Ilumatobacter coccineus YM16-304: one gene and its partner. The protein of the gene in region 2 binds, or shares a complex with, the protein of the main gene of each other region. Links are inferred from orthologs where the notes say so. Each region holds a gene or a part of one and is shown on either strand. Other genes may lie near its edges.

What was found.
Region 1: the proteins of tig (region 2) and rpsG are in contact, whole or in part, in a crystal structure (PDB 3GTY), measured with the Thermotoga maritima proteins. The link is inferred for Ilumatobacter coccineus YM16-304 from one-to-one orthologs. Residues at the interface, in WP_004081061.1 of Thermotoga maritima: Glu122, Val124, Val129, Leu130, Tyr133, Glu188, Gly259, Ile262, Tyr263, Glu266, Ser270, Glu273, Gln274, Glu277, Arg308, Gln311, Ile312, Ser315, Tyr316, Glu325, Arg329, Arg336, Leu363, Phe366, Trp367, Arg373, Leu377, Arg381, Leu384, Glu387; in WP_004081843.1 of Thermotoga maritima: Lys34, Lys52, Lys55, Glu59, Arg62, Gln63, Glu66, Asn67, Lys69, Val71, Arg95, Ala109, Lys110, Lys111, Gly112, Arg113, Pro114, Glu117, Glu121, Ile124, Ala125, Tyr127, Asn128, Asn129, Thr130, Gly131, Lys135, Asp139, Arg142, Met143.

The regions. Positions count from the first base shown.
Region 1 is NC_020520.1:906,727-921,949, reverse strand. What follows is about bases 5,904-8,844. They hold rpsG (30S ribosomal protein S7), read right to left. Parts: upstream 7,642-8,844; coding sequence 7,165-7,641; downstream 5,904-7,164. Other genes in these bases: YM304_RS04065 (EAL domain-containing protein), read right to left, coding at 8,582-8,844; YM304_RS04070 (hypothetical protein), read right to left, coding at 8,319-8,552; rpsL (30S ribosomal protein S12), read right to left, coding at 7,645-8,016; YM304_RS04085 (AAA family ATPase), read left to right, coding at 5,904-7,068. In the rest of the region: fusA (elongation factor G), read right to left, coding at 1-1,740; YM304_RS21955 (DUF998 domain-containing protein), read left to right, coding at 1,962-2,525; YM304_RS21950 (DJ-1/PfpI family protein), read right to left, coding at 2,605-3,213; YM304_RS04090 (CBS domain-containing protein), read right to left, coding at 3,274-3,714; more of YM304_RS04085, read left to right, coding at 3,853-5,903; more of YM304_RS04065, read right to left, coding at 8,845-9,538; YM304_RS04060 (PP2C family protein-serine/threonine phosphatase), read right to left, coding at 9,642-10,790; YM304_RS04055 (hypothetical protein), read right to left, coding at 10,995-12,857; YM304_RS04050 (hypothetical protein), read right to left, coding at 12,854-13,060; YM304_RS04045 (helix-turn-helix transcriptional regulator), read left to right, coding at 13,195-15,223.
Region 2 is NC_020520.1:2,022,480-2,037,624, reverse strand. The notes cover bases 1,130-3,992. They hold tig (trigger factor), read right to left. Parts: upstream 3,332-3,992; coding sequence 1,928-3,331; downstream 1,130-1,927. Other genes in these bases: YM304_RS22310 (M14 family zinc carboxypeptidase), read right to left, coding at 3,828-3,992; YM304_RS09160 (hypothetical protein), read left to right, coding at 3,476-3,748; YM304_RS09170 (ATP-dependent Clp protease proteolytic subunit), read right to left, coding at 1,296-1,928; clpX (ATP-dependent Clp protease ATP-binding subunit ClpX), read right to left, coding at 1,130-1,138. Also shown: more of clpX, read right to left, coding at 1-1,129; more of YM304_RS22310, read right to left, coding at 3,993-4,637; YM304_RS09150 (ABC transporter substrate-binding protein), read right to left, coding at 4,789-6,258; YM304_RS09145 (ABC transporter substrate-binding protein), read right to left, coding at 6,493-7,968; YM304_RS09140 (AMP-binding protein), read right to left, coding at 8,146-9,699; YM304_RS09135 (hypothetical protein), read right to left, coding at 9,812-10,897; YM304_RS22305 (PP2C family protein-serine/threonine phosphatase), read left to right, coding at 11,657-13,393; YM304_RS09115 (amidase family protein), read left to right, coding at 13,662-15,137. UniProt on the Bacillus subtilis protein: Involved in protein export. Acts as a chaperone by maintaining the newly synthesized protein in an open conformation. Functions as a peptidyl-prolyl cis-trans isomerase.

The DNA of each region.
Region 1 (15,223 bases), 1.1 Mb from region 2 along the record:
CGAACCGTCGACCAGGGAGACCTTGACGTCGACGGTGTTGTAGCCGGCGAGCACGCCGTTGTCCATGGCTGCTTCGAGACCCTGAGCGGTCGGGCCGATGTACTCACGCGGGATGCGGCCACCGGTGATCTTGTCTTCGAACTCGAAGCCGCCACCGGGGTTCGGGGCCATGTCGATCTTGACCACGGCGTACTGACCGGTACCACCGGACTGCTTGATGTGGCGGTACTCGACGTTGGAGACTTCCTTGGTGATCGTCTCGCGGTAGGCGACCTGCGGCTTGCCGACGGTCGCTTCGACGCTGAACTCGCGCTGCATGCGGTCGACGAGCACTTCGAGGTGCAGCTCACCCATGCCCGAGATGACCGTCTGGCCGGTCTCGTGGTCGGAGCGGATGCGGAAGGTCGGGTCCTCGTCGGACAGCGACTTGAGCGCCTTGCCGAGCTTCTCCTGGTCGGACTTCGTCTTCGGCTCGATGGCGACGTGGATGACCGGCTCGGGGAACTCCATGCGTTCGAGGACGATCGGGTCGTCCTTGTCGCAGAGCGTGTCACCGGTGGTGACGTTCTTGAAGCCGAGACCGGCGACGATGTCACCGGCCATGGCGACCTCGAGGTCTTCACGCTGGTTGGCGTGCATCAGCAGGATGCGGCCGAGGCGCTCGCGATCTTCCTTGACCGAGTTGTAGACCTCTTCGCCCTTGGCGACTTCGCCGGAGTACACGCGGAAGTAGGTGAGCTTGCCGAACGGGTCGGCAACGATCTTGAACGCCAGCGCCGCGAACGGCTCCTTGACGTCGGCCTTGCGGTAGAGGTCGACTTCTTCGCCGCCACGCATGAGCGTGCCGTGGGCCGGCGGGATGTCGAGCGGGCTCGGCAGGAAGTCGACGACGGCGTCGAGCATCGGCTGCACGCCCTTGTTCTTGAACGCCGAACCACAGAGGATCGGGACGAAGTCGAACGCGAGCGTGCCCTTGCGGATGGCGGCCTTGATGGCCTCTTCGGAGATCTCTTCACCTTCGAGGTAGGCGTCCATGAGCGCCTCGTCCTGGGTGGCGATGGTCTCCATCATCGCCTCGCGGTACTCGTTGGCCATGTCGACCATGTCTTCGGGGATGTCTTCGATCTCGTACGTCGCGCCGAGGTCCTTCTCGTCGACGTTGCGCCAGACGAGGGCCTTCATGCGGACGATGTCGACGAGGCCTTCGAAGGCCTTGACGGCTTCGGGACCACCCGCGCCGATCGGCAGCTGGATGACGAGCGGGTTGGCTTCGAGACGCTCGACGACCATGTCGACGGTGCGGTAGAAGTCGGCACCGATGCGGTCCATCTTGTTGACGAAGCACATGCGGGGCACGTTGTAGGTGTTGGCCTGACGCCACACCGTCTCGGTCTGCGGCTCGACGCCGGCGACCGAGTCGAAGACGGTGACCGCACCGTCGAGCACGCGGAGCGAGCGCTCGACTTCGATGGTGAAGTCGACGTGACCCGGCGTGTCGATGATGTTGATTCGGTGGTTGTCCCAGACGCAGGTGGTGGCAGCGGACGTGATGGTGATACCACGCTCCTGCTCCTGAGCCATGTGGTCCATGGTCGCTGCGCCGTCGTGGACTTCACCGATCTTGTAGCTCTTACCGGTGTAGTAGAGGATGCGTTCGGTCGTGGTGGTCTTACCGGCGTCGATGTGCGCCATGATCCCGATGTTCCGGGTGCGCTCCAGTGGAAACTCTCGCTTGGCCATGGGTGTACTACTTCCCTACGTCTCTTCTACTCTCAAGGGGCTACGCAACCCGGACGATCCGGGGCACGGTGTGCTGCACATTGCGCGCAAGCACGGCGTTCGAGTGTACCGCCGGAATGTCCGGCGCAAACTGCCGTGACACGTGTTTCGCGGGTTTCGCGCGACGTCGGTGCGAGTCACCGTCCGGGCACCTTCCGAGCGAGCCGAGCTAGGTTGGCGCGATGACCCGGAGCACAGCGTGGTTCGGTGTCGTCGGGCCCTGCGGATTCATCGCCGCGTGGGTGATCGGTGCCGCCGTCACCGACCGGGAGTACTCGTCGGTCGACGACGCGATCAGCCAGCTCGCCGCGGTCGGCGCCGACACCCGCCCCGTCATGACCGCCGGCATGGTCGTGTTCGGCGTCGCCGTCGCGCTGTACGCCGCGTCACTGCGTGCCACCTGGCGGTCGCCGGCATGGATCGCCGCGCTCACGACCGGGGTCGCGACGCTGTTCGTCGCGGCACTCCCCCTCGACCACTCAGACCTCGTCGACCGACTGCACGGGCTCGCCGCGGCCGTGGGTTACGTGTCGCTCGCTGCGCTGCCGCTGATCGCGGCACGGCCGTTGCTCGCTGCAGGAGAACGGGTGCTGGCCGTGGCCGGCATCGTGCTCGGTGCGATCTCGGGCATCGCACTCGCACTGAGCCTGTTCGTCGACGCGAACGGGCTGTTCCAACGGATCGGACTCACGGCGACCGACGCGTGGATCGTCGCGTCGGTGCCGGTGGTTCGACGCATGCGCTGACCGCCACGCCGCACATCGGCACATCGGCACATCGGCACATCGGCACACGATCGCGGTGTCCGACCTTCGAGCCTCGGCCTCACGGCCGGAACTGGGCCCAGCGGGCGTGATCGGCGAGCTCGTTGATCACCGGAATCGCCGCCAACGCCCCCGACGCGGTGACCACTCGCCCGGCGTCGTCGGACGCGGTGCGCGACGACCGCACGGTCGCGCCGAGCGCGGCGAGTTCGTCTTCGGCGAGCCAGTGGCCCGTCGCTTCGCGCCCCTCGAGGCGGCCGACCGACGCGAGGAGCAGGCTCCCCGTCGAGATGGCGAGGATCGCCCGAGCATCGGCGGCGGCAGTTCGCAGCCACTCTCTGATGGCGGGATCGTCGATCACCTGCTTCCAGCCGAGACCGCCGGGGACGACCAACACGTCGATCGGCGGCGCGGTCGACGGATCGAAGCCGGCAACGACCGTACGCGGCGGCTCGACCGCATGGAACTCGCCGGCGACCGCGGCGACCAGGACCGTGCGCGCCGCCAACCGGTCGGCCAGCAGCGTGACGGGTTCGTCGATCTCGGCGCTCGTGACGCCGCGGTACACGAGGACGCCGACCGTGAGCGCCGCGCCATCACGATCGACCGATCGGATCGGTTCGAGTTCCCACGGCTTGCGCAGCGGCGGGGCCTGCCGGCGGAGCCTCATCAGCGACACCATGTCAGCATCTCACCGTCTCACCGTCACCAGCACGACTCGATGGAGCTACTACTGGACGTTGCCCTGGATGTAGTCGTGCAACTGATGGTTCTCGCGCTCGAGCTCACCGAGGCGGAACTTCACCACATCACCGATCGAGATCATCCCCGCGATGTTGCCGTTGTCGTCACGCACCGGGAGATGCCTGATGCGCCGCTCGGTCATCATGGACATGAGGTGATCGATCGTGTCGGACACGGTGCAGGTGAGCACGTTGCCCGACATGCAGCTCGCCACGTCGTGACCGAGCGTCGATGCTCCGTGCGCAGCCATCGCGCGCACGATGTCGCGCTCCGACACGATGCCGTCGATCGACGCTCCGTCGACGCTCACGACCAACGCACCGAACCCGCGATCGCGCAACATGGCAACCGCGTCGGCGAGTGACGTCTCGGGTGTGATCGTCGCGACCTCGGTCCCCTTCACGGAGAGAATCGACTGAACGTTCATGGTTGGTCCCCTGTCTGCTCGTGCGTTCGTGCGGGCCCGCCGATCACACAGTACCCGACGACGAGACAGGCGTCACACGAAACCGGCAGGGTCAGCAACGCCCGACCTCCACTCGAAGCGTTGTCGTATGGTGAAGACATGGGTGCGGAGGGGCACGACGTCCGTCGTGTGCAGGGCGAACAGGTCGACGCCGCGATCACCACACGCGGCCGCACGCGTCTGACCATCGCCGGTGAGCCAGTGGCGCTGCGGCCTCGCGAGCGGTCGGTGCTCGCCGCGATCGCTGCGAGCCACCCACGCCCGGCCGACCTCGACGACGTGATCGATCGGGTCTGGGGATCGAGCGCCCCACAGCACGCTCGCAACTCGCTGCACAACCACATCGGACGCATACGTCGAACCGCGCCCGGCATCGTCAAGACCATCGACGACGGCTACGCCCTCGATGACGCGGTCGTCGTCGATCACGTCGACGGCGACGCCGGCGACACGCCGCTGGGCGATCTGGCCGACACCGAAGACGTGCGCGATCTCCGCGCACGCATCGACGGCCAGTCGGAGGCGGCCCTCGAGGCGCAGGTCCGAGCCGCGCTCGCGCACCCGACTCCCGAGTCACTCGCAACCGCCCGCCAGCTCACCGACGCGCATCCCGACCGCGAACACCTGTGGCATCTGCTCGCTGCGACCCAGTCGGCGCTCGGACACCGCCGCGATGCGCTCACCAGCATCCGATCGGCACGGCGTTCGCTCGCCGACTACGGGCTCGAGCTGGGCACCGAGCTGAAGGCGTTCGAAGCCGAGCTGCTCGCCGGGGTGTCGACCACTCCGCACACCGGCCAGCGAAGCCACGCACGCATCCACCCGCACGGCGACGATCCGTTCGTCTCCCGCGACACCGAGCTCCACGATCTCGCCGCCACGTGGGCCGCGGTCGTCGAGCGCGGGTCGCCACGTCTCGCGATCGTGCGCGGCCCGGCCGGGATCGGCAAGACCCGGCTGGTCGACGAGTTCGTTCGATCCGCCACCGCGACCGCAACCCCGGCACCGACCGTCATCGTCTCTCGCGAACGAGTCGACGACGACCGCCCGCTCGGCGCGCTGACCGACGTCGTCGGCGCCTCTCCGGCGGCGACGACCGTCGCGCCCACCGACAGCGACGTCGGCATCGAACTCCAGCGCCGCGTCGACGCCGCGGTGGCATCGATCGCGTCGACACCGACGATCTGGTGCATCGACGACCTGCAGTGGACCCCGACCGATTCGCTCCGCCTGCTGACCCACGCGATCGAGGCCGCATCGGGGCCGCTCCTCCTCGTCACCACTCACCGCTCGGGCGAGTTGTCGACGCCCGGCCTGCTCGATCGTCGAGTCGACACCACGGTGGTCGAGCTCGCCCCGATGGAGCGAGACGAAGTCGAGGACCTCATCACGGCGTGGGCGGTGCCCGCCACCGCGAGCGACGACCTCGACCTGCTCCATCGACGAACCGCCGGCCTGCCCATGTTCGCGAGCGAGATCGCACGCGTCGCGAGCCGACGCGGCGAGCGGATCGACGCGGCCTCGATTCCGACTGCGCTCACCGACTGGGTCCGCAACCGACTCGAGGAGTTCGACGACCTGACGACTCAGGTCATCCAGACCGCCGCAGCGATCGGACGCGAGTTCGATGCCGACCTCGTTGCGGCGAGCACCGGGGTCGACGTCGACGTCGTCGACACCGTGCTCGATGATCTCGTCACTCGCGGCGTGGTCGCGGGCACCGACCGACCAGGCGAACTGCGGTTCGCTCACGTCGTCGTCCGCGACGTGGTCTACGACATGTTGGGTCCCGCCCGAGCGCGGCGCCGACATGCGAGCATCGCTGCGTCGATCGCAGCCGACCCCGACTCGATGCATCCCACCGAGTGGCATGCCTCGCTGGCGTTGCACCTCCACCGCGGCGGGCGGTCGGGCGACGAGGTGCGCCGCCATGCGATCGCGGCGGGCACGGCACAACTGAGCGACGGCGCGTGGTCCGCGGCGCACCAGTCGATCCGGCTCGCACTCGACACCGATCCACCCGACGCCGAACGCGCCGAACTGCTCGCCATGCGCGGCCGAGCCGAGCTGCGACTCCAACAGTTCACCGAAGCGACAGCGAGCCTGCACGCCACCATCGACATCGCAACCCGGCTCGGTCTCGTCGAACTCCAGGGCCGGGCAACGCTCGATCTCGCCGGTCGGGCCGGCCGAGGCGCCGACACCGAAGCCAGCGACGAAGAGCGCATCGCTCTCGTCAGGTCGGCGCTCGATGCGCTCGGCCCCGACCACGACGACTCCCCCGATCTCGCCGAGCTCCGCAGCGGGCTCGAGCGGGAGTTGGCCTTCGCGCTCCTCCTCACCGGCGACGCCGACGAACGCGCTCGTCTGCTCGCTGCCTCGGTCGAGCGGATCGAGCGACTCGATCCGGTGCGGCCGCGCGCCCTCGCACTTGCGCTCCTCGGCAACCGGTACGCCCAACTCGCTCCGCAGCACCTCGAGCAGCGGCTGGCCGACATCGACCGCGTCCTGTCGTTCGACGAATCGGAAGTGGGCGTCGAGACCGTGATCGCGGCGCACATCTACCGAGCGGAGGAGGAACTCCGGGCGGGACGCGCTCGTCGAACGGTCGCCTCACTCGACGCCGCCGATCGGGCACTTCACGGCCACCACGATCCCTACCTCACCTGGGCGGCATCGGGATGGCGAGTGCTCGTCGCGGTGTACGACGGCGACATCGAACAGGCCGAACGCCTGGCCGTCGAGACGATGGCGATCGGCGGGGAGTCGGGCGGGGCCGTCGCGGCCCTCGGCGTCAACCTCACCAACATTCGCCTGCTCCAGCACCGCGCCGACGAGATGATCGATCTGATCGCCGCCGCAGTCGACTCCCATCCGGAGATCCCCGCCTACCGGGCGGTGCTCGCGCTGTGCGCCGCCGAGAGCGGCGACGATGCACTCGCCATGTCGAGCATCGACTGGTTCATCGCCACCGAGTTCGGCAACCTGCCACACGACACCACTCGTTCGCTGGCGCTCGCGACGCTGGCACACGCGGCCGCCAGCATCGGCCACCGCGATGCGGCGACGGCGTTGGCGCCGATGCTCGAGCCGTACGCCGGTCAGCACATCGTCATCAGCACGTACGGCGGGGGCGGCGCGTACTGGGGTCCGGCCAGCCATGCGCTCGGACGCCTCGCCGGGCTGCTCGGCGATGCGGTCGGCGCCCGCCGGTGGTTCGCGCGAGCTGCCGACGAAGCCGCCGACGCTCCTGCGTTCCTCGAGCGGATCCGCCGCGATGCGTCGGCGATGGCTCAGGCCGCAACGGCCAGTTGACCCTCGCAGCGCCCCGACAACGACGAACGCCCCGAGCCGAGGCCCGGGGCGTTCGTTGATTCGGATGTGTTCATCGCTCGCTGAGAGCGACCGGCATCACCAGCGGTAGTGAGCGAATGCCTTGTTGGATTCGGCCATCTTCTGGATGTCGTCGCGACGCTTCATCGCGGCGCCGAGACCGTTGGCGGCGTCCATCAGCTCGTTGGCGAGGCACAGTGCCATCGACTTCTCGCGACGGGCACGGCTGAAGTCGACGATCCAGCGGATCGACAGCGTGGTCGCACGACGAGGACGGACCTCGACCGGCACCTGGTAGGTGGCGCCACCGACACGGCGGGAGCGGACCTCGAGCGGCGGCTTGCAGTTGTCGATCGCACGCTTGACCGTGTCGATCGCCTGCTCGTCACCTTCGAGCTTGGTCTGGATGATGTCCATCGCGTCGTAGACGATCTTCTCGGCGATGGAGCGTTTGCCGTGGAGCATGACCTTGTTGATCAGCTGCGTGACGACAACGGAGTGGTGGATCGGGTCGGCGACCAGATCGCGGCGGGGAGCGGGACCTTTACGAGGCATTGGTCACTTCTCCTTCTTGGCGCCGTAGCGGCTGCGGGCTTGCTTGCGGTTCTTCACGCCGACGGCGTCGAGCGTGCCACGGATGATCTTGTAGCGAACGCCGGGAAGGTCACGAACACGGCCACCGCGGACGAGCACGATCGAGTGCTCCTGCAGGTTGTGGCCTTCGCCCGGGATGTAGGCGGTGACTTCGATACCGGAGTTGAGGCGAACACGAGCGACCTTGCGGAGCGCGGAGTTCGGCTTCTTCGGGGTGGTCGTGTAGACGCGGGTGCAGACCCCACGACGCTGGGGCGAGCCCTTGAGCGCCGGTGTCTTCGACTTGGTGACTTTCGAGCTGCGTCCCTGACGGACGAGCTGCTGAATGGTTGGCATGTACGAAACCTCGTTCGTTCAGGTCGTTCTCGGGGCCTGGGAAGCGCAGCAGTGCACGATCCGGCAGAGAAATCTGGTGAGTTGAGCGCACGGGATGTGCGCCCGCCATACAACGGCCGACTGACGGATTCCCCGTTGAAAGGACCCCGCAATGCTATGGAGTCGCCGCCGATCGCGCAACGCGTCGCGCGATCCAACGCCGACCAACCGCATCGGCGGATGCCACGGCTAAGACAGCGAAAACGGCGAGAGCCCGGGCCGAGGCCCGGGCTCTCTGCAAATGGCAGCGATGCTGCTGGCGGTCAGGCGGCGATCGGCTGCGCAACCGTCGACGTCACCGGGCGGCGGTGATCGTCGAGTTCGATGATCTCAGCGGAGAGCGCCGCAGCAGGAGTGCTGATCCGTGGGGCCATGGGCGCTGCTGCCGGAGCGGCCCACAGGGCGCTGCGACGAAGCGGTGCGAGGACCTGGCCGACGAAGGTGGCGAACACGGAGACTGCGATGATGACGGCGACACCGTTGATGATCATGTCCATGGTCAGGGTGTTCCCCGACCTCGAACATCTCAAACACTTTTAGTGAGAGAAAAAACACTTTCGGTGTTTTGGCGTTCCGACGCCTCGTCGGATTCGACTCGCGACTCCGACCATCCGGCCGTCGCGCTGACCACGACATCGTTGGTCTGCACGCAACTTCCCTGTGCCGCGTCGACGCCGAGCAGGAACACGGCAGCAAGCGACTCACGCGTGTCGACCCCGCTCGCCACGACGAGCGCGCCGAGGCGACGACCGATGGCGATCAGCTTCTCGATCTGGACTCGCTTGTCGTCGTCTTCGGCACAGCCGTCGACGATCGACGGATCGATCTTGAGGAGCGCCGGCGACACCTCGTAGAGCGACGCGCCACGGAACAGACCCACGCCTGCGCCGTCGATGGCCGAACGAACGCCGATGCGAGCGAGTGAGTCGATGCCTTCGCGAACCGTCCCGATGTCGGCGGCGGTTCCTTCCGAGATCTCCACGACCAGCCGATCGACGTTGGCGGCGAGCAGCGTCGGCGCGAGCGAATCGTGCTGCAGCCCGGCACCCGACACCTTCACCGCGAGGAACTGGCCTCTCGGCACTTCGTCGATTCGGCCGAGGGCGGCGCGGACCGCGTCGATCTGCATCGCTGCGCTGCGCGTCGCGCCACGCTCGATCTCGCTCACGGCACCCGGGCCTTCGTGACTGAACGCGACGGTGGCTTCGTAGCCGATCACCGCATTGCTCTCGAGGTGCACGATCGGCTGGAGCGTGACGAAGGCTCGCGTCGCACCGTCGTCGGGCACGTCGAGCGTCGCGCGGACGCGATCGAGCACCTTGGTGCGGACGTCGGCCGCGGTGAACGTGCCGAGCTGTGCCCCGAGCACGAGGTCGTTGAAGAACTCCTCCGACAGATCGGTGGCGAGGCGCGCCGCCACGTCGGTCGACGCGGCGGGCCTGGCCGGTGTCTCCGGCATCTCCGGCATCAGTCGTTCAATCATCCAAACCTCCCGAGTTCAGGACTCATGTTCATGTGGCGACGAACGCTGGCGTCCGTCGACGTGGTGTGGTGCGCTGCGAACAGCACACGTGGGTGCGTCGACATCACAGCACCTCGAATCCGAGGAGCGCGGTGTCGTCGGCGGCGATGAGATCGGCGTCGGCCAGACGCATCAACGCATCGAGCGTGTCGTCGATGTCGCCGTGTGCGGGTACGGCGGCGAGCAGTTCGTCGCCGTCGAGTCGCGGTGTCGCGGAGTCGAGCACGCCATCGGTGTACGCGATGACCCGGTCACCGGGCAGGAGCTCGCACTCGAACAGCGGTCGCGGCGCGTCGGGCACCATGCCGACGAGCGGTCCGGCGTGGCCGATGTACGTCGCTCGTCCGTCGCGCACGAGGATGGGCGACGGATGCCCACCGATCGCGAGGCGGAGCTGCACGCGGCTCGGTGTCTGCTCGACGTAGCCGGCGAGTCCGGTCAGGAACGTGTCGGGGCGCTCGTCGAGCACGAGGCGGTGCAGCTCGCTCAAGATCAGGCTGGGGTTGTCGACGACCGGGCTGATCGCTCGCATGGTGTTGCGGGCAACCGAACTCAGCGAGGCCGAGCCGATGCCGTGACCGCAGACGTCGCCCATGAAGAAGCCGAGCCGGCGCGGTGAGTGCTGATAGGCGCCGTAGAAGTCGCCGCCCAGCGAGGTCGACATGCCGACCGATCGGTATCGCGCGGCGAAGTTGACGATGTCGTTCTTGGGAAAGTTCTCCTGCAACAGCAGCTGCTGGAGTTCGGCCATGGCGCTGACGAGCGCTTCGCGGTCGGCGCGTTCGTCGGTAATGTCGGTGAAGATGACCACGGCGAGGCGTTCACCGTCGATGGTGATCGGAGTGGCATCGGCCGAGACCCATCGTGTGTCGTAGTCGCCGGTGCGCAAACACATCAGCGCACCGCGAACGGGCGTCCCGGTCCGGATCGCGAGCGGCCCAGGATGTTCATCGCCCGGGTATGGCGACCCGTCCGGGTGGACGGCCTGCCAGAACTCACTCTTCGACGGTCGACTCTGCAGTTCTTCGGGGGTCATACGCAGCAGCCGGCACGCGACCGCGTTGAACCAGACGAACTCGCCGGACCCTCGCTGGACGACGACACCGTCACGGAGCGAGAGGGAAACCGCTCGGACCAGTCGCTCGACCCCCTCCGGAGAGAAGTGGTCGGCGAGCACGGGAGCGTCGAGCCGAGGTGCCAACGAATTCGTCATCCCCTAGTCATCGGTCGAAATTGAGCGGATCTGAACAGGTATTTCGCACGCTGAGTGAGAGCACACCGCTGCGTGTCACGTGCCACACCTCCTGCCACAGCCCGCCGACGACCGCCATCTGGCGATGATCACGCCATCACTGTGGGTGTTCGCGGTACGGCGGGTGGCCCGGCGACGAACCGGAGCGGTTCGAAGAACGGCAGTTCAACTGACGTCGTGTGACGCCGGCCACCTGGTGAGGTCGCCTGGGGTGTCGATGCTCACCGTGGCACCGACGCCGAGCATCGCCGGATCGAACTCCACCGTGAAGGCGCCCGCGCCATCCGACACCGTGCTGCCGAGCACCTGGTCGTCGGCTCGGACGTCGAGTACCACCCGTTGGGTCTCGACGTCGCCGTCGAGGAATCCGAGTCCGATGGCTCCATGGGACGAAGCGTCGGCGACCGTCACGTCGACGATCACGTCGTAGTCGGCACCCGGCGTCACCGGGAACCACGGCCCGTCGACGAGCACGCGGGCGCCGAGCGCTGCCGAGACTCGCATCGCGCCGTCGCCGTCGTCGCCGACCGCCGTGACGCTGCCTTCGTTGTCGTCGTAGACGCCCCACGAGTCGAGACCGTCGGCGAACGAACCGTTGGGGACGAGACTCGCCCCGCTCGCGCCATCGGCCGACTCCGACTCGATGTAGCTGATCGAGTGGATGGTGACGTCGGCGGCCACGTCGAACGAGTCCTCGACGTTCACCCTCAGCATCAGCAACGCCTGGGTCACGTCGACAGGCACTTCGCCCGACAGCACCAACTGCTGGCGCGTTCCGGGCCCGGCCAGCGTCTCGACGAGCACCGGAACACCGCCGATCGGCTCACCGGCCTGGTCGACGACCCGCCCTGCGACGACACCGTCGGCCACGGTGGCCTCGAACGTCGGCCGAGCACCGGCGTAGCGATTGATCAGGTGGGTCATCGCCGAGGTCTCGGTCTCGGGGAGTCCCCGATCGGGCTGCGAGTTCCACGACTGGATGGTGACGTGGCCCGGCGTACCGCCGTGCATCAGCTCGTAGGTCGAGATGTGCTGCATCGTCTGCGCGATCCACTCGTCGTTGGTCGCCTGCCCCGAGCCGTTGTAGAGCGGACCGAACGGCACGCCTCGCGACTCCACGACCTCCTCGATGCCGCGCAGGGTCTCCGGCCAACCGGGGATGGCCCAGTTGACGTCGACGTGTTGGAACGCCGGCGGCTCACCCATCGCCGCCGTGTACGCGTCGATCCAGATCGCGAAGTCGTCGGGCGTGGTCGTCGGGCGATCCCAGAGTGCCTCGATCGAGCCGATGGCGACCTCGGGAAAGATCGCCCGCAACTCACCGGCCCAGGCGACGACCTCGTCGAGCACCCGCTCGAGTTCGTAACGACACGCACCCGGCGTGTCGAGGCGATGACCGTACGAGAACGGCTGCTCGATGGCGTACGCCGCCGGCGTGATCCCGAGGTCGCGCAAGCGGGCCGCGTTCTCGATCTCGTACGGGCCTTCGTACGACTCCATGTGATCGCACTCGGCGGGATCGGGCGGGTCGAGCGGTTCGGCCTCGATGATCAACGCGATGTCGTGTCGCTCGAGAAAGCCGGCGATCCGGATGAGTTCGGCATCGGTGAGGTAGTGGCGGATCATCCAGCTGTGGATCTTGAAGCCGTCGAGCGAGGCGAGTGCCTCCGACCACGGGGCGTCCTCGTCGAAGAGCGCGTGGAAGTCGTCGAGGCCGTCGGGCAGCGAAGCGGGAGCACCGTCGGGTCGCGGAGGCACCGGCGCGAACACGACGAACGGTTCCTTGGAGAAGTCGATCGGTTCGGGAGCGGGTGCGACGGTGGTGCTCGTCGTCGGCGACGGCTCGGTCGTCGAGGGAGATGTGTCGGTCACGCCATCGGTGTCGCCATCGCTGTCGGCGTCGGCCGTCGTGGTCGGCGGCGCGACCGACACGGTGTCGCTCGGCCCGTCGGTCGCAGTGTCGGAGCCACCGCCGCACGCGGCGAGCACCAACGCAGCGGCGAGCGCGGTGATGCCCGATCGCCTCACGAGTCGTCACCGACCATCGACTCGGATGCGCCGTCCGACGGCGACGTGGCCGGGCCGGCATCGTGGTCGTCCGGAGCGCTCGCCCTCTCGTCGGTGTCGCCGGCTGCTTCCTCATCCGGCGCAACGGCGTCCCGCACGTCATCGTCCCGCACGTCGTCGTCTTGGCTGTCGCGTTCGTACTTCAGCGGTTTGAACAGGCCCATCGCCACCTCGCATCGATCGAGAACTCTTCCACTCGGTCCAGGGTGACCGACGATGGTGGCCGCGCGCATGAGTAGTTCTTACTCACGTCGGCAAAGCCGAGCAATGATCCCCCACCGTTTCATAGGGTGTCGAGGTGACCTCTGCCCAGCCGTCGGTGCCGACAGGTGAATGGCCGCTCGTCGCACGAGCGACCGAGATCGAGCTCTGTCGAGCCAACATCGACGCCGGGCGCGGGGTCATCATCGCTGGATCTGCCGGCGTCGGCAAGACCCGCTTGGCCCGTGAGATCGCCGACGCGCTCGACGCCGAACGAAGCGTGCTGCGCGTCGCCCCGACCGGGTTGACCATCCCCCTGAGCGCGCTGTCTCCGGCCGGAACCGCCGAGGCATGTCCGGTCATCGTGCTCGACGACGCGCAACTCCTCGACGACGACGCCGCGGCGTTGGTCCACCGATTGGTCGTGCAACGCGAGATCGTGTTGGTCGCCACGCTCCGGACCGGCGAAGACGTGCCGGCCGCCGTCACCGCCATGTGGAAGGACGAGCATCTCGAACGCGTCGACCTGCGGGAGTTCGATCGAGCCGAGGTCGACGAACTGCTCGACGAAGTCCTCGACGGTCCGATCGACGCTTCGAGCCGCCGGATGCTGTGGGAGGCGACGCAGGGTTCTCCGCTGATGCTGCGTGAACTCGTTCGTTCCGCGTTGGTGGGAGGCACGCTCGTCGACGACGACGGCCTGTGGCGGCTGGTCGAGGCCCCGCGGTCGGTGCGACTCGACGAACTCGTCAGCGAACGCCTCGACGCGCTCGATCCCGCTGCTCGCCACGTGGTCGAACTCGTCGCGCTCGGCGAGCCCGTCGGCTTCACGCAATTGGTCGCCGAAGTCGGCACGGGCGCGCTCGCCGCTGCGGAGGACTCCGGTCTGATCGAGGCCATCACCGACGGCCTCCGTCGCGAGGTGCGACTGGCACATCCCATCTTCGGTGATGTGGCTCGCCGCTCGATGGGCGAAGCGCGGACCGCCGAACGCTGCCGCGAACTGCTCGGCTATCTCGAGGCCACACCGCTGCGGCGCCGGGACGACATCGTCCGCTCCGTGGCCTGGCAACTCCGTGCGGGTGGCACGGCGATCTCGGCCGACATGGTGCTGGCAGCGCGACGAGCGCTCTACGACCGACAGGAACAGCTGGCGATCGATCTCGCGCTGCGAGCGATGGACGACGAAAGCGTCGACGCGGCACTCGTCCTCGGCGTCGCCTTCACCGATCGCGGCGACCACGAGCGCGCCGATCAAGTGCTCCGTGACTTCGGCGGGGAGATCGACGACGAGCAGCGGGCGATGATCGCGGTGCAGCGCGCCGACGCCATGTTCTGGGGGCTCGGTCGTGCCGCCGAGACGCACCGGCTCCTTCGCGACGCCGAAGCCGAGCTCGCTCCCGGACCATGGCGAGACACGGTCACCGCGAGCCGAGCCGTCATCCTGTCGAACGAGGGACGCGTCGCCGAAGCCTTGAAGCTGGCCGAACCGCTCCTCGACGGCGACGACACCGGCCGAGCCTTCGTCACCGCGAGCGTGGCGGCCACCGCGTCACTGGCGCTCAGCGGTCGAGGGCGTGAAGCAAAGGATCTCGCCAGTCGGGCCTACGTCGCCTGCGACGCGCTCGGCGAGCAACTCGCCCTGCCCGATCGTGGACTGTTCGTGGTGCTCGGCACGATGGCTGCGCACGACCTGGGCGAGCTCGCCGACTCCGAGGCCGTGGCGCGGGCCGTCCACGACTTCACCGTGTCGAACGGTGACCGCGCCGGTCAGGCCTGGGGCGCGCTCACGTTGGGTCGAGCCCTCCTCACTCGCGGACGCATCTCCGAAGCGTCGCAGCGATTCGGGGAGTCGGCGGCTGCGTTCGCCTCGATCCATCAACGCGGGCCGCGCCGCTGGGCGCTCGCCGGGCTCACCATGTGCGCAGCGCTGCGGGCAGACGTGGCCGGGGCAGAGGAGGCATGGGCCGAACTGGTGGCAGTGCCCGACCACCCTGGTGCGATGATGTCGCCCGAGGTCGGGCGGGCCGAGGCCTGGGTGTCGGCCGTACGAGGCGACGTGGCGGGAGCGATCGACCGCCTGCATCAGGTGGCCGACACTGCGCTCGCCGCCGAGTCGATCGTGC
Region 2 (15,145 bases):
CCATGATCGCCCGCAGTCCGCGAGCACCGGTCCCGCGGAGCAGCGCCTGGTCGGCGATGGCATCGAGGCCGTCGTCGGTGAACTCGAGTTCGACGTCTTCGAAGCTGAAGATCTTCTCGTACTGCTTGACCAGGCTGTTCTTCGGCTCGGTGAGGATCGACACGAGCGCTTCCTTGTCGAGGCTGCGCACGGCGCCGACCATCGGCAGACGACCGATGAACTCCGGGATCATCCCGAACTTGACGAGGTCTTCGGGCAGCACCTGCGCGAACAGTTCGCCCGGGTCGCGGTCGACCTGACTGCGCACATTGCCGTTGAAGCCGACGCCCTTGTGACCGATGCGGCTCTCGATGATCTCTTCGAGACCGGCGAACGCCCCACCGAGGATGAACAACACGTTGGTCGTGTCGATCTGGATGAACTCCTGGTGCGGGTGCTTGCGACCGCCCTGTGGCGGCACCGATGCCTGCGTGCCCTCGAGGATCTTGAGCAGCGCCTGCTGCACGCCTTCACCCGACACGTCACGCGTGATCGACGGGTTCTCGCTCTTGCGGGCGACCTTGTCGATCTCGTCGATGTAGACGATGCCCGACTCGGCGCGTTTGACGTCGAAATCGGCCGCCTGGATCAGTTTGAGCAGGATGTTCTCGACGTCTTCGCCGACGTACCCGGCTTCGGTGAGTGCGGTGGCGTCGGCGACGGCGAAGGGCACGTTGAGCTGCCGAGCGAGCGTCTGCGCCAGGTGCGTCTTGCCGCAACCGGTCGGACCGAGCATCAAGATGTTCGACTTCTGCAGTTCGATGTCGTCGCGGGCCTTGCCCACCGATTGACCGGCATCGTTCTGGTGCTCGATGCGGCGGTAGTGGTTGTACACCGCCACCGACAGGATCTTCTTGGCATCGTCCTGCCCCACGACGTAGTCGTCGAGGTAGGCGCGCACTTCACGTGGATTCGGCAGGTTGTCGAAGCTGACGTCGGCCGTCTCGGTCAACTCTTCTTCGATGATCTCGTTGCAGAGATCGATGCATTCGTCGCAGATGTAGACCCCAGGGCCAGCGATCAGCTTCTTGACCTGCTTCTGGGACTTGCCACAGAACGAGCACTTCAGCAGTTCTCCGGTGTCACCGAATTTCGCCACGTTTGAATCCTCAGTCTCGCTCGTCGTCAGTCGTTCGTCGTTGGCCGGAGCCAGGCCTCACATTGTGCCTCACGAGGCGGCGCCGTGTGGGGACCGTGACGATCTTGTCAGTTCTGGAGCTCCGTGTCGCACCGTTTCGTGCGACTCGACCGTCCGATCAGCGGATCGGACCGCCGCGATCGATCGCTTCGCGAGCGGAGATCACTTCGTCGATGATGCCATATTCGAGCGCGGCCTGCGCTTCCATGACGAAGTCACGGTCGGTGTCTTTGTTGATCTGCTCGATCGGCTGGCCCGTGTGCTTCGAGAGGATTCCGTCGAGGATCTCACGCATACGCTGGATCTCGTTGGCCGCCAACTCGAGGTCGGTGACCTGTCCGTAGCCGACCTGGCCCGAGGGCTGGTGCAGCAACACACGGCTGTGCGGCAGCGCCAGACGCTTGCCCTTCGTGCCGGCTGCGAGGATGACCGCAGCCGCCGACGCGGCCTGGCCGAGACAGATCGTGGCGATGTCGTTCTTGATGAACTGCATCGTGTCGTAGATGGCGAACAGCGCTGTGATGTCGCCACCCGGGCTGTTGATGTAGATGTTGATGTCCTTGTCGGGGTTCTCCGACTCGAGGTGGATCAACTGCGCCGCGATGAGGCTGGCGACGGTGTCGTCGACCGGCGTCTGCAAGAAGATGATGTTCTCCTTGAGCAGCCGGCTGTACAGGTCGTAGGAGCGTTCGCCGCGAGCGGTCTGCTCGACGACGTTGGGAACCATGTAGTTGCGTGCTTCGAGATCCATCAGGCGTCCTCTGCGGTAGCTGCTTCTGTGGTTGCTTCGTCGGCGGCCGGTTCGTCGGCCGCGTCGTGGTCGTGCTCGTCGTGATCGTGCGTGTGCCCGATCAACGCGTCGGCGTCGATGGCATTGCCGGCTTCGTCGACGTACTCACAGCCGTGGACGAGGACGTCGAACGCCTTCGACTTGACGATCTGGGAGATCAGCTCGGGCACGGCGTCGTTCTGCTCGTAGGCCTTGCGGATGTCTTTGGCCTTCTGGTTGTACTGCATGGCCATGCGGGCGTATTCGCGCTCGAGTTCGTCGTCGTCGACGGTGATCTCTTCGGCAACGGCCACCGCACGGAGGGCGAGGTCGACCTTGACGGCCTGTTCGGACTGGCCTCGCATGCCTTCGATGAAGCTCTCGGGGTCTTGGCCCGTTGCCTGCATCCACTGCTCGAAATCGATGCCCTGCGACTGGAACTGCTGGATCGTGCCCTGCACCCGCTGGTTGAGGTCGGCGTTGACGAGCGACTCCGGCGGGTCGATGTCGACGAGCTCGGCGAGCGCATCGTTGATCTTCGTGCCGGCCTGCTGGCGGGCGACGCTCAGCTTCTGCTCGGCGAGGGATTCACGGAGGCTCTCGGTCCACTCGGCGACGGTGGCGAACTCGGTCATGTTCTCGTCGACCCACTCGTCGGTGAGTTCGGGGAGTTCACGGGTCTGGACGACCTGGACCTTGACCACGAAGTCGGCCGGCTCCTCGGTGCCCTTCGGCGTGGAGGTGAAGGTGAGCTCGTCGCCGGCGGAGGCGCCGGTGAGCTGCTCGTCGAAGTCGTCGGTGACCCAACCCTGGCCGATCTCGTACGAGAAGTCTTCGGTGTTGAGGCCGATGACCTCGTCACCGTTGCGTTCGGCGGCGATGTCGACGATGACGAAGTCACCCGACTCGGCGGGACGCTCGACGGGTTCGAGCGACGCCTCGCGAGCGAGTTCCTGCTCCTGGGCGGCGGTGATGTCGTCGTCGGACACTTCGACCGACGGCAGTTCGATGCGCAGGCCGTTGTAACCGGGGACGGTGATGATCGGACGGACCTCGCAGGTGGCGTCGAACTCGACCGGTCCCGATTCCTGGCCTTCGGTGATCTCGACTTCGGGCTGAGCGATCAGGTCGACGTCGTGCTCCTTGACCGCCTGGGCGAGATAGTTCGGCACCGCGTCACGCAGCGCCTGCTCGCGAGCAGGCCCCATGCCCACGCGGGCTTCGAGCACCTTGCGAGGCACCTTGCCGGCTCGAAAGCCCGGCAGGTTCACCTCCTTGGCGATCACCTTGAATGCCTTGTCGATGTCTTTGTCGAACTCCGACTCATCGACTTCGACGTACACCTTGACTTTGTTGTCCTCGAGGACTTCAACCGAGCTCTTCACAGATCCCCGAGGCTATCTGTGATGAGTGATTCGCCCTCCCGTGATCGTCATCGGACCCGAATGGGCGACGTGATCGACGGCTGTTTCGGACGATCGTGCGCCCAAATCGTGCATTTGCCACCGGAACGAGACAGAATGACAGCGATGGAGTACTGGAAGCCGCACAAGCTCGCCTCCCCGCACGAGGGTCAGATCTTCCTGAAGATCAACGACAAGGTGCGCTCGACCGCCGAGATCCACGGGGTTCCGGTCGGCACCGAGGGCAAGGTGCTGCTGGCCAACGGGTTCAACTGGCAGCGCTACCGCGTGCTGTTCGAGAACGGCGCCGAAGTCGGCGACCTCGACCACCGCAACATCGAGCCGATCGGGCGGACCGCCAAGCGTCTCGCCAAGCTCGCCGCCAAAGCCAACCGCTGACATCGCGCCAACAGGCGCCAAGAGGTCGCCGTCCAAGCGAGTCGACGCGCCAGCGGCCGTGAGCCGATCGTGACGTCGCTCAGCCGATCGTGACGACGTGCGGGAGCAGGCGTTCGAGCGCTCTGCCGTGTGCGTCGACTTCGTCGCTCGACATGTCCGGGCGCCCTTCGATCAGGATCGATCGACACCCCACCACCTGAGCCGACCAGCTCTCTCCGCCGCCGCCCACGAGCACGAGATCGCGATGGTCGAGGCCGACGGTCTCCGACCACAGCGCCGACCACCACGCCGGCGTGTTGGGCATCGACACCGTGTAGCCGAGCGGTTGGTGCACCCAGATCGTGAGGTCGGGACGTTCGTCGGTGATCATGCGCGTGATCGCCTGCGTCTCGGGCTCGGAGTTGGCCTCGACGCCACCTTCCGGGTCGAAGAAGCGCCACGGGAAGTTGCGGTTGAGATCGATGTCGTTGGCGTTGTTGCGAGTCCCGGCTTCCCAGCCGTCGGGGTTGAGGCGCGGGATGATGGTCAGGTGCAGGTCGGCGGGCACCTCGACTCGGCCGAATCGTTCGGCGAGCACGTCAGCGGCACGTTCGTCACCGTGGATACCGCAGATCACCACGACCCGACGGAGCGAACTCGTCGGCAGATGGTCGGGCAGCGCGTCCCACCGCTCGATCGGACGCCCCTCCACGCTCGTCCCCAGCAGGCTGCGCGACCAGCCGGTCGCTCCGATCGGCGCTCCGTTGCGGACGGCCGGCTGGTCGACACGAGCCCGGGTCCCGGCGCGAGACAACCGAGGTGCAGGTCGCGTCGTCGCCCGAGCGCCGGCACCGGCGATCACCGCCCCGACGACGGCGACACCCGACGCCACCACGTGGCGCCGTGTCATCGTCCGTCGTCTCACGGGAGCCGACGATATGGCACCCGAACGTCGACGACCCAGCCAGGACCCCGAACGCGGCACCGCCCGCTCTCGAGCACGAGAACGGGCGGCGTCGGTGTTCGGCTGACCGCGAGGTCACCTCATCGCAGGAACTCGATCAGCCCGGGCGCAACTCGGTACCGGCGACGAGGTCGATACCGGACAGCGACGGGATCACGTTGACGAGTTGCTCGCCGTCCCATCGCTCGATGCTGACTTCGGCGGCGCAGACCGCAACGTACGGCGTCGGTGCGGCGCTGCAGTTGAGAGGCGCACCGCCGAACGTCGAGGCACTGCCGTCGGTCGCGGCGAACGCATCGGCGATCGCCTGACCGTCGACGTCACCGTCGATGCCGTTGGCGATCTCCCAGATGTTCATGACCGCTGCGAATCCGGCGGCCCCGAAGCCCTTGTTCATGTCGGCTTCCGACATGCCGTACTGAGGCGCCTTCTCGCGATACGTCAGGACGTTCTCCAGATGGTCGCCCTCGAGACCCTCGGGGTTGGCCAACACGCCGCCGACGTTGCCGATCATGTAGAGCCCCTCGGCGAGCGGTCCGGCGGCGCGCATCGCGTCGAAGTCGATGCACGAACCCGACATCACCATCGGCGTCTCCTCCGGGCTCCAGCCGATACGACCCATCGCATCGACGAGGTTCCAGCAGTCGGCGCCCTGCGCCGAGAAGATGATCACATCCGGATCGAACGCGAGCACTTCGGTCGCCTGCGGTGTGAGGTCGGCCGACGCCGGAGCGACCGGCACGCCGATGTACGTCAGGTCGGGGCGCTCACCGGCTCGAACCGAATCACCCGGCTCGGTGCCGTTGATCACGTCGACCGGTTTCGCTTCGAGGTCGTTGTAGCAGACCACGCCGGGAGGCGTGTCGGCCCACGGAATACCGACTCGTTCGACGGTGATGTCTTCGAACTCCTCGATCTGGTTGGTCGCGAACTCGACGAGCCCGGTGTGGGCGCCGAGGCAACCACTTCCGATCGCGAACGCACCTTCGGTGGTGAAGTCGGCAATCGTGACCGGCGTGGTGACGATGACCGGGATGTCGGAGCCCTTGAAGATCTCGTAGAAGTTGCCGAAGAAGTTGATGGTCGAGATGACCATCTCGACCTCGCTGGCAGCGAGTTCGTTCGCGCATCGCTGCGAGTCGTCGGGCGAGATCACGCTCTTGCAGAGCTCGATCTCGATCGGTCGTCCTCCGATTCCGCCGAGCTCGGCGTTGACGTAGTCGGCGGCCGCTTGGATACCGAGCGACGCTTCCGGGAACGATCCGTTCGGGTCGCCCTCGGGGTTCTGCACACCGATCTTGATCGGTTCGCCGGTCGCTTCACCGGACGGTGCCGGCTCATCGGTTTCTTCGGCCGGTTCTTCCGCCGACTCTTCGGCGGGTTCGTCGGTTTCAGCGGGTGGCTCTTCGGCCGGTTCTTCTGCTGGCGTCTCTTCGACTTGCTCGGCTGCAGTCTCGGGCGGGTCGCCGCCCGCGTCGTCGTCGCTTCCGCAGGATGCGGCGACGAGTCCGAAGACGCACCCGAGAGCAATGAGCGCACGTGACGTACGCCGTGGTGAATGTTTCATGTTGAATCCCCTGTTCAGATGAAGCCATCGACAACTGGTGCTGCCCTGGCCGACGCGGACCCCCCGGTCCGTGTCGAGTGTCACACTATGTCGTGGCCTCGATCAGGAAAGCGTCAGACGAACTGACGTCTTTGGCGTGCCAACACAACCGACCCCGGACGCGACACCACCTGCCCTCGCGAACGAAGGCAGGTGGCATCGAATCCTGTCGGCGTGTTTGCCGTCAGCTCATGTTCAGCCCGGACGGAGTTCGGTTCCGGCGACGAGGTCGACGCCGGAGATCGACGGCACGACCGTCTCCAGCTGCTCGCCGTCCCAGCGCTCGATGCTCTGTTCGGCAGCGCACACCGCAACGTAGGGCTCGGGCGCCCCGGCGCAGTTGAGCGGCGCACCACCGAAGTTCGGCGTGCTGCCGTCGGTGGCCTTGAACGCCTCGGCGATGGCATCGCCGGTCACGTCACCGTCGACGGCGTTGGCGACCTGCCAGATGTTCATGATCGCCGCGAACCCGGCAGCGCCGAAGCCCTTCGTCATGTCTTCCGGCGCCATGCCGTACTGCGGAGCCTTCTCGTTGTAGGTCTCGACGTTGGCGAGGTGATCGCCGGTGAGCCCCTCGGGGTTCGCCAGGATGCTGCCGACGTTGCCGATCATGTAGAGACCGACCGCGAGGTCGCCGGCGGCACGCATGGCGTCGAAGTCCGTGCAGGAGTTCGACATCACCATCGGCGTCTCCTCCGGTGTCCAACCGATGCGACCGAGCGCATCGACGAGGTTCCAGCAGTCGGCGCCCTGGGCCGAGAAGATGATCGCGTCGGGATCGAACGAGAGCACTTCGGTCGCCTGCGGCGTGAGGTCGGGCGATGCCGGAGCGACCGGCACACCGATGTACGTCAGGTCGGGCTGCTCACCGAAGCGAGCCGAATCACCCGGCTCGGTGCCGTTGATGACGTCGAGCGGCTTGGCTTCGAGGTCGTTGTAGCACACGACGCCCGGCGGGGTGTCGGCCCACGGGACGCCGACACGCTCGACCGTGATTCCTTCGAAGTCGTTGATCTGGTTCGTCACGAACTCGACCAGTGCGGTGTGCGCACCGAGGCAACCGCTGCCGATGGCGAAGGCTCCTTCGGTGGTGAAGTCCGCGATCGTCACCGGCGTCGTGACGACGACCGGAATGTTGGAGCCCTGGTAGATCTCGTAGAAGTTGCCGAAGAAGTTGATCGTCGAGATGACGAGATCGACGCCGCTCGCCGACAGTTCGTTTGCGCACCGCTGCGAGTCGTCGGGTGAGATCACGCTCTTGCAGAGCTCGATCTCGATCGGACGACCACCGAGGCCGCCCAGCTCGGCGTTCACGTACTCCGCTGCTGCGAGAATGCCCGCCGACGCCTCGGGGAACGAGCCGTTCGGGTCGCCCTCCGGGTTCTGCACGCCGATCCGGAACGGCTCACCGGTCGCCTCGCCGGAAGGTGACGGCTCGTCGGTCTCGTCGGCTGGCTCGTCCGCCGGCGCATCGGTCTCCTCGGCCGGCGCGTCGGTCTCCTCCGCCGGCTCGTCGGTTTCCTCGGCCGGTGATTCCTCTGCCTGTTCGGCCGCGGTCTCCGGCGCCGACGAGTCGCCGTCGTCGTCGCTTCCGCAAGACGCAGCGACGAGCCCGAAGACGCAGCCGAGTGCAACGAGCGCACGAGACGTGCGCCGTGATGAGTGTTTCATGTGTGAATTCCCCTGTTCAGATGAAGACGACGACAGCTCCTGCTGCGCCTCCGACCCGGACCCCCCGGCCCGTGTCGGAGGTCACCCTAGAACGCGCCGCGGCCACGATCAGAGTCGGACGGACGGCCTCGCAACACCTCGTTCCATCAGGCGTCGATCATCTTGTCGGGGCACGATTCAGCGGCCGCGGAGCTCCTTGCGCAGGATCTTTCCGGCCGCACTCTTCGGAATGGCCTCGACCACTTCGAGCTGCTGGATCTGCTTGTAGCTCACGAGGTGCTCGCTGACGAGCGCCTGGATCTCGTCGAGGGTGATCGTCTCGCCGGGCACCGCGCTCACGAACGCCTTGGGCACCTCGCCGGCTTCGTCGTCGGGAACACCGATCACGGCGACGTCGGCGACCTTCGGATGCGTGATGATGAGCGCTTCGAGCTCGGCCGGTGCGACCTGGAATCCCTTGAACTTGATCAGCTCCTTCAGCCGGTCGACGATCGTCATGTGCCCGAACTCGTCGATGATCGCGACGTCGCCGGTGTGCAACCACCCGTCGTCGTCGATCGTGGCGGCGGTCGCGTCGGGGTTGTTGAGGTACCCCGTCATCACCTGCGGGCCGCGCACCCAGAGCTCACCGCGCTCGCCGACCCCACGATCCTCACCGGTGTCGGGATCGACGATGCGGCTCTCGGTGTTCGACACGGTGACCCCACTCGTGCCGGGCCGGTAGTCACCCTCGACCGTGCAGTGGCTCACCGGGCTGAGCTCGGTCATGCCGAACCCCTGCACCACTTCGCAACCGAGGCGGGCAGCGGCTTCGGCCGCGAGTTCGGCGCCGAGCGGAGCAGCGCCCGAGAAGATCTGGCGGATCGACGACGTGTCGTAGTCGCCGACGATCGGCGCTTTGGCGAGCCCGAGGATGATCGGCGGCACGGCGAAGAAGCGGGTGATCTTCAACTCCTGGACCGCGGTGAGCGCTTCGACCATGTCGAATCGCGGCATCGACACGGTGGTGACGCCGTTGGCGAGCAGACCGTTCATCAGCACCTGCATGCCGTAGATGTGGAAGAACGGCAGGGCGGCGAGCGCCACTTCGTCGTCGGTGTACTTGATCGCGTGGATGCACTGTTCGATGTTGGCCACGAGGTTGCGATGCGTGAGCATGACGCCCTTCGGCAGCCCGGTGGTGCCCGACGAGTACGGCAGCACCACGGTGTGCGTGGCCAGGTCGACCGACACCTGCTCGATCGGTTCACCGAAGACGTCAGCCATCCCGGTGGTACCCGGTGCGGCGTCGCCGATGACGATCACCTCGGTCACGTCGGTCCCTTCGATCGCCGACAGTGCGGTGTCGACGAACGGCCCGACGGTGAAGAGCAGCGTCGCTCCGGCGTCCTGGAGTTGGTGACGGACCTCCTCGGGCCCATAGGTCGGGTTGATCGTGGTGACCGCTCCCCCGGCGACGGCGACGCCGTGGAACACGACGGCGTACTCGGGGAGGTTCGGCGCCATCAGTCCGACGACCACGCCAGGCTGCACACCCCGCTCGGCCAGACCGCCGGCCAGCGAGTGGATCGCCGCGGAGAGTTGGGTGTAGGTGTACGAACTGGTTCCGGCCGCATCACGGATCGCGACTCGGTCGGCCAGTTCGTCCGCCCGCCGCAGCACGTGCTGCGTGATGGTGACCTCGGGGATCTCGACGTCGGGAAGCGGGCTCGGGTGAATGATGGTGGTCACGGTGTCCTCGATCTCGTGGCGGTGCCCGCGGCATCGGTGCCGGTGGCGTCGGTGCGACCGACAATACCTGCGACGACACGCCGATCGCCTCGACGACCGAACCGCGATCGCGCTACTCGGGCGACGCTCCGACCGCCCACGGGATCTCGCACGATTCCCCCGTGACGACCAGCTCGTGCACCACCGCGTTGCGGTGGGCTCCGGCTGCCCACGACGGGAAGACGGCGGAGTACAGACCACTTCCACCAGCGACGAACAACACGATGTCGTCGGAGCGTCGCACGGCGTGGATCGGGTCATCGTCGTCGCCGGGCCGGATGAACCCCGTGTTCAGCGACCGGAGATGGCCGCGCGTGTTCACCGCGAGTCGCTGGAGTTCGCACCGCACGTCGGCTCGCGACATGCCTGCCCCGGCGAGCACGTCGGCGTGTTCGGGGTTGAGCGCGACGGCGACGGCACCTGCACCGAAGTTGGCGTTGTTCGAGCCGGTGTTGGCGATGACGGCGGCGAGCGCTCGCAACAACCGGTTCGGCGAATCGGGGTCGTCGGCGTCGTTGGTGAACACCACCGAGTGCGGTGCCTCAGCGCCGAGGATCGTCACCGTCGAGTCATCCGGGCCGTAACCGAGCGTGTGCGACCACGGTTCCCAGGGCGACGACCGTTCGTCTTCCGCCAGGCACAGACCGAACTTGCCCGGGTGCCCCAGCAGGGCCATGTCGGACACACCCGGGCGAGCGTCTCCGATGTTCATCATGCACAACCGGATCGCACGGCCGATCGAGGCGTTGGCCCGGTGCCCCGGGCCGAGTGCGCCGAAGCCTCCGACGATGTCGCAGTGGTTGACGACCGGCCCGTTGACGATGGTCAACGGCGCGGTGCTGTGCGTCGTGGACTGCATCTCGCCGAGATCGAACTCGGGCTGCAACAGCGCTCTGATCGCTGCCACCACGACCGGAACGTGATCGGGGAGGCACCCGGCCATCACCGCGTTGATGGCGACCTTCTCGATCGTCGCCGCACCGCCACCCGGGCCCATCTCACCGAGCAGCGTGTCACCGTCGAGACCGGAGGCGAGCACGAGGCGCTCGACACGTTCGCGAGTCGGGATCACCACGGGGAGGCCGTCGGTACACCCCGACGCATGCAGCACCTCGAGCGCGTCGGCCTCGTCGGCAGCGGTCATGATCGACGCGCTCATGCCGGTTCGACCGCGTCGTTGTCGGGACGTGCGTCACCACGCAGCACGTCGACGATGCGTCGGGCGAACGCATCGGCGACCTGCCCCATCGCGTCGTGGCCGGTGCCGGCCACCGGGTGAGGGAGTCGAAGCCGCGGGATGTCGGGCATACCCGCCGACCGGGCGACGGAGTCACCCTGCATCCAGAACTGCTCGGTCACCAGAGCGACCGCTGCTCGACCTCGACGAGCCACCTCGATTCCGTCACGCACGGTGCCGGAAGTACAGCTGCCTCAATGCCCGTAGGCGGCCACGACCGCGGAACACGAGTCGGCGATCGTCGACAGGTGCTCCGGGCTGGCGAGCGCACTCGCATTGCCCTTGTTCAGGTGCAGGAAGCGAACACCGGGCAGCTCTCGGGAGAGCGACGACTCGACGTGCTCGAGAAAGGCCACCGAGTCCGGAAAGCCGTTGGCGAACAGGGCGATGGTGTCGCCGTCGACCAGGTCGGTGGTGAGATCGTACGACTCCATCTCGCGAGTCGGCACACCGCGTGGATCCAGGAACTCCATCCCCCCACGTTCGCATTCGGCCCCGGCACGCGACGAGTCGGCCCACCGCGGCCACCTGCCCGGCGACTCGGCCGACGGACGGCGCCGCGACGCACGCACCACGGACCGACGTCACCGTGAGACAGAGTTCACGAATAGTGAGATTCCAAGCGTTTGCACCGCTACCCTCGGTGAGATTCCCGTACGCTGTGTCGTAGGGAGGACCTGGATGCAAACGGACGCACACCCCGTGCTGCGAGCACGACGAATCGAAGCGCCCGTCGTGTTCCTGATCGTCTACGCGCTCTATGTCATCGGCGGAAGCCTCGCCTGGTGGACCATCAACGCGTCGGGACTCTCCGCGGTCTTCTTCCCGCCGGCAGGGATGACGGTCGTCGCCTTCCTCGCGCTGCCGCGCCGCGATTGGCCCGTCGTCGTCGCTGCGGTCGTCGCCGGCGAGATCACCACGGGACTGACCGTCGGTCGCTTCGACAACATGGCGTCGCTGCTCGGCTTCAGCGCGGCCAACTTCATCGGCCCGCTCGTCGGGGCGATCGTCGCCGGGCGCCTCCTGCATCGCTCCCCTGGTTCTCGAACGTTGCCCGATCTCGGACGCCGACGGGATCTCATCGTGTTCACGATTGCCGCCGTGGCGATCGGCCCGTTCGTGTCGTCGGTGATCGGCGCGCTCACGGCGTGGTGGCAGTTCGGCTCCCCGGTCACCTCGGTCGGACCGCAGTGGTGGTTGGGCGATGCGCTCGGCGTCGCGGTGGTCGCGCCCGCGTTGCTGGCATGGAACGCCACGACGGGCCCTCGGCCGTGGCGCGGCCCAGCAGCTCTGATACTGCTCGCCAGTGTGTGGATCGGCACGGCGATCACGCTCTTCGCCACCGATCTCCCACTGATGTTCCTCGTGCTCGGCGCACTGATCGTCGCTGGCGCCTCGTTCGACGTTCGAACCGTCGCCGTGATCGGCATCGCCATCGCCATCATCGTCGGAATCTCGCTGTCGACCGATCCCGACGGTCTGGTCGTGGGTCTTGCTCCCTCGACGGCACTCACCACGCTGAAGCTGCAGTTCCTGGTGTTCGCGATGACCGCCTACTTCGTGGCTGCCGAGACCAACGAAGCGGCGATCGCCACGGCCGACGTCAAGCGCCGTCTGGAGACCGTCGAAGATCTCCAAGGGCTCCTTCTCCCGCCGCGCACCATGGCCGGTCAGGGTTTCCGCGTCCGTGGCGTGTACGACGCCGCGATCCAAGACGTCGGAGTCGGTGGCGACTGGTATGTCGTGCGGCCGACCCAAGACGGCCGCCTCGTGTTCGGCGTCGGCGACATCGTGGGACACGACCTCAAATCGGCACGGGCGATGGTGGCCGTGCGCAGTGGTCTGATTCTCGAGGCTGCGATCAATCCGGAGCCGGCACGCCTGCTGAGCAAGCTCGACGGCTTCTCCCAGATCGAACCGTCGATTCGCTTCTCCACGGCGTGGATCGGGGTCTTCGACCCGGATGCTCGCACGCTGGAGTACGCCTGCGCCGGGCATCCGCCACCCGTGCTCGTTCTGCCCGATGGATATCGACGGCTCGATGGCGCGAACAGCGCATTGATCGGCCTGCCGCAGGGTGAGCGCTGCACCGCCACCGTGGAGGTGCCGTTCGGTTCGGCCCTCGCCATGTACTCCGATGGCCTCGTCGAGACCCGTGACGAGACGATCGACCACGGACTCGATCGGTTCGAGCAGGCCATCTCGACGCACGGCCTCGAGCCGGAGGGACTCATCGAGGCGATGCTGTCGGGCCGCAGACGCGACGACGACACCATTCTCGCGGTGATCGACCTCGACTACGCCCCGGTCGGCGACTGGGACGAGGGCGACATCAGCGGCGACAGCCAGAGCGACGTCGAGGGCCCGTGGAAGCGCACGTTCCGCGGCCGCGAGCGCCGCCCGACCCCCGCAAAGTAACTCCCCACGCGACCACATTTGGCCTGGGCAGAAATCACCCCCACGCGACCACATTTGGCCTGGGCAAAAATCACCCCCACGCGACCACATTTGGCCTGGGCAAAAATCACCCCCACGCGACCACACTTGGACTGGGCAAAAATCACCCCCACGCGACCACATCGAGCCTGGGCAAAAATCACCCTCACGCGACGACATCGAGCCTGGGCAGAAATCGCCGTCGGGTGGTGGGTTCCTGGCTCGCGAGGGTGATCACTACGCTCGCCGCATGAGCAGTCCCGACCTCGCCACCGCCACCACCGTGCAACTGATTCGGGCACTCGAGCGGCGCGAGGTGTCGAGCGTCGAACTGCTCGAGGGCATGCTGGCGAACATCGAGCGGATGAACCCCGCCGTCAACGCGGTCGTGGCGACGGACCTCGAACGAGCCCGTGCCGAGGCCACCGCAGCCGACAACTCGCGAGCAGCAGGCGAGAAGTGCGGTCCGTTGCACGGCCTGCCGATGACGATCAAGGACTGCTACGAAACGCTCGATCTCGTCACCGCAGCCGGCGATCCGCAACACGCCGACCACCTGGCCGACCGTGACGCCGACGTCGTCCGACTGCTCCGTCGGGCGGGAGCCATCGTCTGGGCGAAGACGAATGTGCCGTACATGGCCGGCGACCACCAGACCTACAACGACGTCTACGGCGTGACCAACAACCCGTGGGACCTCACACGCACGGCCGGCGGATCGTCGGGCGGCGCTGCCGCGGCGGTCGCCTGCGGGTTCACCACGGCCGAAGTCGGCAGCGACATCGGCAACTCGATCCGCCAACCCGCCAGCCTCAACGGCGTGTTCGGCATCAAGACCACCCACGGTCTGGTCTCGGGCCGCGGCCACATTCCCGGTCCGTCCGGCTCACTCACGTCGAGCGACCTCGGCGTGTTCGGACCGCTCGGCCGATCGTGCGGGGATCTCCGGCTGCTCCTCGAGGTGTTGACCAACTCGGTCACCGCGTTCGGTGGCATCCCCGGCGCCGAACTCCCGCGCTTCGAACAGCAGCCCGACATCGCCGACCTCCGCATCGGCGTGTGGTCGGACGACGAGATGGCACCCGTCGACAACTCGGTGAAGGACCTCATCGAAGCAGCGGCCAGTCGCCTCGCCACCGAGGGCGCCCGGGTCGACCCCGAGCTCCGTCCGTCGATCGCCTCTGCCGACCTCCATCGGACCTACATGCGGCTTCTCAACTCGACGTTGTCACCAGGAATCCCCGGCGCCATGTGGGAGAGCCTGGTGGCGAAAGCGGGAGACTCCGACGCGGTCGTCGACGACGATGGCGTGATGTTCGCCCGCGACACGACGCTGTCGCACCGAGGCTGGTTGTCGGCGAACGAGCAGCGAGCGCATGCGCAACGAGCGTGGGCCGACGTGTTCGACAAGGTCGACGTCGTGATGGCGCCGGTGCTTCCGGTGGCCGCGTTCCCTCACGACATCGAACGCCCCTACGGCAAACGCACGTTCAGCGTCAACGGCGCCGACGCGCCGTACCGCGGCATCCTGTTCTGGGCCGGCCTGGCGACGATGCCCCACCTCCCGTCGGTGGCGATTCCGATCGGCCACACCGACGACGGTCTTCCGGTCGGCGTGCAACTGATCGGGCCGAAGTGGTCCGATCACAAGATCATCAGCATCGGCGAAGAGATTAGCTCGGTGCTCGGCCAGCGCTTCGCTCCCCCGCCGCTCGTCGACGCCTGAGGTCCGAA